Regions from separate parts of the Hoeflea sp. 108 genome, predicted to be linked through region 2. Evidence: predicted binding sites of a transcription regulator. Region 2 holds the regulator's gene; each other region holds the start of a gene.
The links. The regulator LexA, encoded in region 2, represses DNA repair genes until DNA is damaged. The targets are predictions, from matches to a motif close to TGTTCNNNNTGTGTTCNG.

Region 1 (3,276 bases), 1.9 Mb from region 2:
TATCGATCTTTTTGGCGTAGGTCACGCCATCAGATGGCTGTGGCGCCGTTTCCAGCCTGCCGGCCTCGAGCTCGGCCAGCGCCTCCACCATCAGGGCAGCGCCGGCCTGCATCAGCAGGTCGTGCAGCTCGCCGGCTGTCATTTCGGGTGTAATCGCGACTTTTTCAAGTCGGGCCACCGGGCCGGTGTCCAGCCCCTCCTCCATACGCATGACCATCATGCCTGTCTCGGTGTCGCCGGCCATGATGGCGCGCTGAATCGGGGCCGCACCGCGCCAGCGTGGCAGAAGCGAAGCGTGGCCGTTGTAACAGCCGAGCCGGGTGCCATCGAGGATCGCCTTAGGCAGCAGCAGCCCATAAGCCACGACGACTGCCACGTCGGCGTTCAATTCACGAAACGCCGCCTGCTCGGCCTCGCTTTTGAGAGACAGCGGCGTGCGCACCTCGATACCAAGACGCTCGGCCTCACGCTGCACCGGCGATGGCGTCAATTCCAACCCGCGACGGCCTGCGGCGCGTGGCGGCTGCGAATAGACGGCAACGACTTCATGGCCGGCTTCGGCGATGGCGCGCAGCGTCGGCACGGAAAAATCCGGCGTGCCCATGAAGATGACGCGAAGGCTCATAAGATATGCAGTCCGGCAAACAGGCCCGGCCGGCGACAGCCGACCATTCAGGCATTTGCTTCAAACGGGTTTACGAGCCCGAGGTCAAGCCCGTCGAAGTCCCCGACGTTGCGCGTGGCCAGCTTAGCCCCATGAACGATGCAGATGGCAGCGATCATGGCGTCCATCGCGAGTATCGGTCGCCCTATGCTTTCCCTCAGTGCGATGATCTTGCCGTACGATACCGCCGCATTCAGGTTGAAGGACAAGATGCGCTCGGAATAATCTCCGATCAGCAAGGTCAGGCGGTGGGCGTCTTTCGCCTACCCGTTCGGGCAAGCATCTTTCCAGCCCCCGTGGCAAGTACGCTTCAGCCGGCCATGCGGCTCGGCGGGCGGTCCTTGGCGAGCTTCTTGAACTTCTTCATCACCATGTCGCGCTTGAGCTTGGAGATGTAGTCGATGAACAGCACGCCATCGAGATGGTCGATCTCATGCTGCAGGCAGGTCGCCAGCAGGCCGTCAGCCTCGACTTCGTGTTCCTTGCCGTTCTCGTCGAAATATTTGACCCGCACATGGGCCGGGCGCTCGACCTCGGCATAATAGTCAGGGATCGAAAGGCAGCCTTCCTCATAGACCGAGCGATCGTCGCTGCGCGTCAGAATCTCGGGGTTGATGACGGTCATCGGCGCCGGCTCCTCGCCCTCCTTGGCAAGGTCGATCACCAGCATGCGCAGCGGCTCGCCAACCTGGATGGCGGCAAGGCCGATGCCTGGCGCATCGTACATGGTGTCGAGCATATCGCGGGCGAACTTGCGAGTGGCGTCATCGATGCGCTCGACGGGCTTGGAAACCAGGCGCAAGAGCGGATCGGGCAGGATAATGAGCGGCTTGATCGTCATGTGCCTCACCTAAGATGTCCCGCGGAAACCGTCAACCGGCAGTTACGGCCAATGTTCTTGCTTTGATCTAACATCGGGCCGCGAATCGGCTATGTTGCGACGGATGAGCCCGCTTTCCACGATCCTCTCCGAACCAGTCGCCCAGCTTGGCGCCACCATTGTCACGCTCGGTCAGGCGCTGGCCTTCGGCGCACTGTTGATCTTTGCCCTGCTGCTGGTGCTGGTCGTAGCGCTGTGGCGCGCGGCCAAGGCGCGCTCGGTGGCCGCAGCAGAAGCCGCCGACCACGCCCGCGACGCCGAGGCCCGCATGGCCGGCATATTGCAGGCACAGTCCGAAATGCAGGGCCGACTCGGCACCGTCGCCGAGATCTTCGGCTCGCGCCAGGCGGAGCTGACCCAATCGCTCAGCCAGCGGCTCGACGCCATGACCGGGCGCCTCGGCCAGACGATGGCGGAGCAGACCCGGTCGACGCATGAAAGCCTAGCGAAGCTGCAGGAGCGGCTGGCGGTGATCGACACGGCGCAGGGCAACATCCAGTCGCTCGCCGGCCAGGTGGTGCAGTTGCAGGCGATCCTCTCCAACAAGCAGACGCGTGGCGCCTTCGGCCAGTCGCGCATGGAGGCGATCGTCGCCGACGGCTTGCCGCTTGGCGCGTATGAATTCCAGGCGACGCTGTCCAACGGCAGCCGGCCGGATTGCCTCATCCGCATGCCCAACGATGCGCCGTCGCTGGCCATCGACGCAAAATTCCCGCTCGAGGCATGGAATGCCATTCGCGCCGCCGAGGGCACCGATGCTCAGAAAGTTGCAGCCCAGTCCTTCCGGCGGGACATCGAGGTGCATATCCGTGACATCGCCGAAAAGTACCTGATCGCAGGCGAAACCCAGGACACGGCCTTCATGTTCGTGCCGTCGGAGTCTGTTTTCGCCGAGATTCACGAGAACTTCGAAGCCGTCGTGCAGCGTGCCCACCGCGCCCGGGTCGTCATCGTCTCGCCGTCGCTGCTGATGCTGTCGATCCAGGTGATCCAGGCAATCCTCAAGGACGCCCGCATGCGCGAGCAGGCGCATCTGATCCAAGGCGAGGTGATCCGGCTGATGGAGGATGTCGGCCGCGTCGACGAGCGCGTGCGCAAGCTGCAGACCCATTTCGGCCAGGCCTCCAAGGACATCGACGACATCCTGGTATCGACGTCCAAGGTCACCAAACGCGGCCAGAAGATCGAGGCGCTGGAGTTCGGCGCCGGCCAGGGTGGCGACGCCGAGGAAGCGCCACGACAGCAGGCGGCACGGGCCGCCGATTCCAAGACCGGCCAGCTGCGCCTGCGCGTCGTCGAAGAAGACTGAGCTAGGCCTTCTCCACCGTCTCCATACCCTCGAATTCCGGCTGCCAATGCAGGGCCGAGCGATGCCAGACCTGCTTGCGCGGCACAAGATGCTCGCGCTGGTCGGAGGTACCGGTCCTCAGGCCATAGACCTTCGGCCCCTCGCCCACCGACGTCGCAAACAGATGCGAGCCGCATTCGGGGCAGAAGCCCTGCGCGCGCTTGTTGCCGCTTTCGCCCGTCTTCACATAAATCTTCGGCGTGCCCGAAAACCGGATCTTGTCCTCCGGCACGGGCACGGTGATGCGGAATGCCGTGCCGGTCAGCTTCTGGCAGTCGGTGCAGTGGCAGATCGCGGTCTTCTCCGGATCGACCTCGGCCGTGTAGGTGATGGCGCCGCAGTGGCAGCCGCCTTCGATCTTCATCATTTTTCTCCCTTTTCGAG
Region 2 (3,276 bases):
GTACGCCTTGCGCACCCAGCCGCCTTTCGACGCCTCCGCCATGGACGGCTATGCTGTCAGGGCAGCAGACATCGCCACGCTTCCGGCGAAACTTTCAGTCATCGGCCAGGCCCCGGCGGGACGACAATTCACCGGGACCGTCAGTACGGGACAGGCAGTGCGCATCTTCACCGGAGCGCCGGTTCCCGCGGGGGCGGACACCGTGGTGATCCAGGAAAACGCGCGTGATCTCGGCAATGGTGCGGTCGAAGTGCTGGAACCGACAGATCCCGGCCGCAACATTCGCCTCAGCGGCCTCGATTTCAGCGAAGGCGACCTCATCCTCGACGCCGGCCGCCTGCTCGATCCGGCAGCCCTCTCGCTGATCGCCTCCGCCAATCACCCCGACGTCCAGGTGGTGCGCGCACCACTGGTCGCGATCATCGCCACCGGCGACGAGCTTCTGCTGCCGGGTAGCACGCCCGGCCCCGACCAGATCATCTCGTCCAACGCCTATGGCGTCGCTGCAATTGCCCGCTCGATCGGCGCTCGTGTGCTCGACCTCGGCATAGCCGCCGACAGCACGGACGCCATCTCGGGGTTGGTCCAGAAAGCACTCGACGCCAAGGCCGATGTCATCGTCACACTGGGCGGTGCGTCCGTCGGCGACCACGACCTAGTGCATCGCGTGTTAACCGGCCTCGGCATGGATCTTTCGTTCTGGAAGATCGCCATGCGCCCCGGCAAACCGCTGATGTTTGGTCGCCTCGGCGCGACGCGCTGCGTCGGCCTGCCCGGCAATCCGGTCGCGAGCCTCATCTGCTCGCACATCTTCCTGAAGCCGCTGCTGGCAAAATTGGGCGGACGCTCTCACGTCGCCGACATCAGGGACGGTGTGCTCGATACGCCGATGCCGGCCAACGATCTGCGTCAGGATTTTGTCCGCGCTGTCGCACGCCAGACCCTTGATGGGCTCGTCGTCACGCCGTTTACGGTGCAGGATTCGTCCATGCTCCGGACGCTGGCCGACGCCAATTGCGCTGTTATCCGCGGCCCCTTTGCGGAACCGGCCGAATCCGGCAGTGCCTGCCGCGTGCTGATGCTGCGCTGAACAATCCCGCCGATAACCTTCACGAAATTTAAACAGTTGCGGAACACAACTGGAACAGATAGTGTTTGTTCCGGGTTTGTTTTTCTCGCGATTCCTTGGGGGCGGCGATGCTGACGCGCAAACAACATGAGCTTCTGCTGTTCATCCATGAGCGGTTGAAGGAGGCGGGCATCCCTCCATCCTTCGATGAAATGAAGGAAGCGCTCGACCTCGCCTCCAAGTCCGGCATCCATCGCCTGATCACCGCACTCGAGGAACGCGGCTTCATCCGCCGCCTGCCCAACAGGGCACGAGCGCTCGAAGTGCTGCGCCTGCCCGACTCGATTGCGCCCGGTCTCAACGCTGCCAGGAAGTTCTCGCCAAGCGTCATCGAAGGGTCGCTTGGCCGCAAGCCCGAGCCGTCGCGCCCGGCCGCTGCAAGCAACGACGACGATGCCGTGTCCGCCATTGCCATTCCAGTCATGGGACGGATCGCTGCGGGTGTGCCGATCGACGCGATCCAGCACCGGACACACACCATTTCGGTGCCGCCAGACATGATCATGGGCGGCGAGCACTATGCGCTTGAGGTCAAAGGCGACTCGATGATCGAGGCCGGCATTTTCGACGGCGACACTGTCATCATCCGGAATGCCAGTACCGCGAGCCCCGGCGAGATCGTCGTGGCCCTCGTCGACGACGAGGAGGCGACGCTGAAACGTTTCCGCCGCAAGGGCGCCTCGATCGCTCTGGAGGCAGCCAATCCCGCCTATGAGACCCGCATCTTCGGGCCAGACAGGGTCAAGGTGCAGGGCAAGCTCGTCGGGCTGATCCGCCGCTACTAGGGCAACTCCCAGAAGACGAAGCGTTTTCCGTCTCAAGTTGTGTAAGAGCAAAGACATTGAGCGTGGCCGCAATCCGAGGAGAGCGGAAATGGCGATGGTAGTCTTGAGATGCTTCGAGGCCGTATAGACCGCAGTTTCGAGCTTGCCGCATATGGCACGCTTGCCTGCGGTGGGCTATTCGGTCGTCGCGTTGTCTGGCTGTTTTCTCACCGCCTCTTGGCGATTGGGTGCAAGTCCCCTCGCCTCGCGGGAAAATTGGCGGTGCGCATGCCATGGCCGGTAGGGCTCGGTGATGGCATATTCGACCGATAGCACCGACGCGCCGCCCGCCACGACTGGCGTCAGATAGACCGCGGCGCTGCCCAGACGCGCCAGATCGCGCTTGGTCACTACGGTTGCGACCTGCCCGCCACAGACATCTCCAGCAGTCGCATCGTCGATGACGACGAGTGCAGCCGTTCGGCAGACTTGCCACGCCGCAGCAGCATTGGACGCGTGGACAACCGTCGCGCCGGATTGATGTCGAAGCGTGCACAAACCCGCGGAGCAGTGGAAGGCACTTGCGCCGGCGACGGTTTTGACGGCGTCCTCAGCTGGCGCAAGGCCTTTGGCCCGACCATTCGCAGGAAGGCTCTGCGGCGCGGCCCCAAAGCGTGGGCCATCGGCCGCCGGAGCTGCGGTCCCTCTGGTCTTCTCTGCATCCTGCGACGGCTTGCTAAGCTCTTCCACCGCCAACGCCCGCATCCAGTTGTCTGACGTGAACTGGTTTGGCCTTGGCCTGTTGACCGCGAGCTTGCCATCGTCGGTGGCGACGCCGACGAGGCGTCCATCTTCGGCCACGAGCACATCCGGCGACGGCGCGACGCCGATGACGAGCACGCCGGCCACGACGAATGGCACTGCGGCAAGGCGCAGCCAGGTCGTCGCCGTCGCAGCGACGACAAGGGCTATTGTCACCAGCACGACCGACCAGGTCGATACCAGCCCGACGGCGTCCAGCGGCGAGCGGTCGGAAATCCATTCGGCCATGGCGATCATGACGCGCAAACCGGCGCCCATGACATCGAGGAACGGCCCATCCAGTCCGAAGGGCATGGCTAGGCTGGCGAACACCGCGAACGGCATCACCAGCACCGATACGACAGGCATGACCGCCAGATTGGCGACGAGGCTGAGCGGCGACACACGCTGGAAATGCCAGGCGCCGAACACTGCCGTGGCGACACCGGCGATGATGGAGGTAGCGACAAGGCCGACTGTGGCGTTGCGCCCCCAGTGCCAGGCACGCGACCACAATGTCATCTCGCCAACAGGCTGTGCCTGCTCCTCACGGCGCTCGGACCACCAGCCATAGGCCCCGAC
Region 3 (3,276 bases), 450 kb from region 2:
CTGGCAATGTCAGCCTCGTCCTTGGGTTGGGCGCCGTAATAGGCGACGCCGGCCGAAAGCTCCGGCGCATTGACCGCCAGCGTGTTGACCAGGCCGCCGCCCCAGCAGAATCCGACCGCGCCGACCTTGCCGTTGGACAGCTCATTGGCCTTGAGGAAGGCCACCGTCGCCACGCCATTTGCGGTTGTCTGCGCCGCGTCCATCTTGCCGAACATCTCGCGCGCCTTGTCCTCATCGGCAGGCGTTCCGCCCTGCGGCGACAGGAAGTCGGGAGCCAGCGCGACGAAGCCTTCGAGCGCAAAGCGCCGCGCCACGTCGCGAATATGCGGGTTCAGGCCGCGATTCTCGTGGATGACGATGACCGCCGGCAGCTTGCCCGACTGGTCGGCGGGATGGACCAGATAGCCCTTCATTTCGCCTGTGGCGCCCGGATAGGCGATATCCTCGGCCTTCAGGCGCTTGTCGTCGTCGGCGACGATTGCCGCGCGCGCCTGGTTGGCTGCAAGCATGGGCACGATGACCGCCGCTGCCGCGCCGGAGCCCGCCAGCTTGGTCAGCTTCTCCATGAAGCCACGCCGGTCGAGCGTCAGATGGGTGTATTCGTCATAGGCATCGATCATCGCCTGGGTGATGGCAGGTCCTGTCATGTCTCGCTCCCTGTCTTCGACTTCAGGCGGCGAGTGTAGCGTATGCAAATGTAGTTGGTGTCACGGTTGCGTGAAGTTCCGCGCGCCCGCGCCGAAAGCAGCGCAGGCGCGTTTCGAAAGCTGCCCGGTCAAAAGCTGCCTAGTCCTGGCTTTCCATGAAGCGGATGCGATTGCCGAACGGGTCGATCACCTCGCACTCCAGCCCCCACTCCTGCTTCTCCAGGCCAGGCCGGTTGTATTTGTAGTTCTTGGCGATCAAGCCTTTCTGGAAGGCTTCGACGCCCTTCATGTAGCAGACGGCCGTCGCACCGGGGCTGGCATCGCCGGAATGCTCCGACAGGTGCAGCCTCAAGCCTCCGCGCGACACCTGGCAGTAGAGCGGCGCGCCGGGATGGAAGCGATGCTCCCAGTCGATCGTGCAGTCGAGAAAGCCTTCATAAAAGCCCCTCGCTTTGTCTTCGTCGAAGATGCGGAAGATCGGCACCGGCTGGGTGAAACTCACAACGCCGGCCGAGGGCTCTTCCGCCTTGTCCAGCTTGCTCGACAGGATGTTCCAGGTGTCGACGCCGAACTGGCGGGCGACGATTTCCAGCGCCTCGCTGTGGCTGACATCGAGGTTCTTTTGGGCAAGCGCCTCGCGCATGGCCTTCGCCATCGCCTTTGCGTCACGATAGGTTCGCATGATCTTTCGATCCTCTGGATGTGGCGAGAAATCCCATCAGTGCCCGCATTGCCGATGCTCTCACCATCCCACGGGATCAGTGACGGAAGCGTCCGATGTGTTCGCCATACCCTTGTCGGGGCGCGGACTGCCGGCCACATCAAGCCGTGTGGCAAGCTAGCAAGGCGGCAGCGGCGGGGTCAATGCCGTCGCTTTTCCCGGCAAAACCAGAACAAAACAGAGACGCGGCTGGCCTTTCCGCCCCGAATCACTACATTCGGGGCAAATGTCAGACTTTCCGGACGACATGCCCTTTTTCGACGAGCCCGGCGGGATGCCGCCCCGGGCTGCCAGCACGCCTGCGCCCAGCGGTATCGCCGCGCGCGCCATGGCCGCGCGGCAGGCTCCATCGGCGCCCGATTACCTCAAGGGCCTGAACCCCGAGCAGCGCCAGGCCGTCGAGACGACAGAGGGCCCGGTTCTCGTGCTCGCCGGCGCCGGCACCGGCAAGACGCGCGTGCTCACCACCCGCATCGCCCATATCCTCAGCCAGGGTCGCGCCTATCCCAGTCAGGTCCTCGCCGTCACCTTCACCAACAAGGCGGCGCGCGAGATGAAGCAGCGCATCGGCCATCTTGTCGGCGAAGCGGTCGAAGGCATGCCCTGGCTCGGCACCTTCCACTCCATCGGCGTCAAGATGCTGCGCCGCCATGCCGAGCTGGCCGGCCTGCGTTCCGACTTCACCATCTTGGACACCGACGACGTCATCCGCCTGATCAAGCAGCTGATCCAGGCCGAGGGCCTCGACGACAAGCGCTGGCCGGCGCGCCAGTTCGCCATGATGATCGACGGCTGGAAGAACAAGGGCCTCGGCCCGTCGGAGATTCCCGAGGGCGATGCCCGCTCCTTTGCCAATGGCAAGGGCCGCGAGCTCTACAGGGCCTATCAGGACCGGTTGCAGACGCTGAACGCCTGCGATTTCGGCGACCTTCTGTGCCACCCGATCCGCATCTTCCGCGCCTATCCTGACGTGCTCAAGGAATACCACAAGCGCTTCAAATACATCCTGGTCGACGAGTACCAGGACACCAATACGGCCCAGTATATGTGGCTGCGCCTCCTGGCCCAGGAGACCGGCGCTCCGGGGCAAAAGAACGTCTGCTGCGTCGGCGACGACGACCAGTCGATCTATGGCTGGCGCGGCGCCGAGGTCGACAACATCCTGCGCTTCGACAAGGATTTTCCCGGCGCCGTCGTCATCCGGCTCGAGCGCAACTATCGCTCGACCGCCCACATCCTGGGCGCTGCCGCCCATCTGATCGCCCACAATGAGGGTCGCCTCGGCAAGACCCTGTTCACCGAACAGGCCGATCCCGACGACGCCAAGGTCAATGTTCACGCTGCATGGGATTCCGAGGAGGAGGCCCGCGCCGTCGGTGAGACGATCGAGCAGTTGCAGCGCCAGAAGCACAATCTCAACGACATGGCGATCCTGGTGCGCGCCTCGTTCCAGATGCGCGAGTTCGAAGACCGCTTCGTCACGCTTGGCCTCAACTACCGCGTCATCGGCGGCCCGCGCTTCTACGAGCGTCAGGAGATCCGCGACGCCATGGCCTATTTCCGGGTCGTCGCCCAAGGGGCCGACGACCTCGCCTTCGAGCGCATCGTCAACGTGCCCAAGCGCGGCCTCGGCGAAGCCACCATTCGTCAGATCCATGACACCGCCCGCGCGCTCGGCATGCCGATGCTCCAGGCGGCCGCCCAGCTTGCCGAAAGCGATGAGCTCAAGCCCAAGCCGCGCGCCGCCCTTCGCGAGGTCGCGGCCAATTTCGAACGCTGGCAGAAGGCGCTCGACAACACCCCGCACACCGAACTCGCCGAGATCATTCTCGAAGAGAGCGGCTATACCGACATGTGGAAGAACGACCGCTCGGCCGAAGCGCCGGGCAGGCTCGAAAACCTCAAGGA

Region 1: a site for LexA is predicted at 1,558-1,575, ahead of B015_RS0103455 (DNA recombination protein RmuC). Genes of this name have one in related genera too.
Region 3: a site for LexA is predicted at 1,537-1,554, ahead of B015_RS0115155 (UvrD-helicase domain-containing protein). Genes of this name have one in related genera too.

The regions. Positions count from the first base shown of each region.
Region 1 is NZ_KB890024.1:704,723-707,998, reverse strand. Features, by position in the region: gene fmt (methionyl-tRNA formyltransferase) at 1-625, opposite strand, end outside; gene B015_RS30350 (PIN domain-containing protein) at 673-903, opposite strand; gene def (peptide deformylase) at 975-1,505, opposite strand; gene B015_RS0103455 (DNA recombination protein RmuC) at 1,609-2,853, shown strand; gene B015_RS0103450 (GFA family protein) at 2,855-3,256, opposite strand.
Region 2 is NZ_KB890024.1:2,597,963-2,601,238, forward strand. Features, by position in the region: gene glp (gephyrin-like molybdotransferase Glp) at 1-1,090, shown strand, start outside; gene lexA (transcriptional repressor LexA) at 1,198-1,914, shown strand; gene B015_RS0112780 (ComEC/Rec2 family competence protein) at 2,089-3,276, opposite strand, start outside.
Region 3 is NZ_KB890024.1:3,046,462-3,049,737, forward strand. Features, by position in the region: gene B015_RS0115145 (dienelactone hydrolase family protein) at 1-647, opposite strand, end outside; gene B015_RS0115150 (glyoxalase superfamily protein) at 787-1,329, opposite strand; gene B015_RS0115155 (UvrD-helicase domain-containing protein) at 1,595-3,276, shown strand, end outside.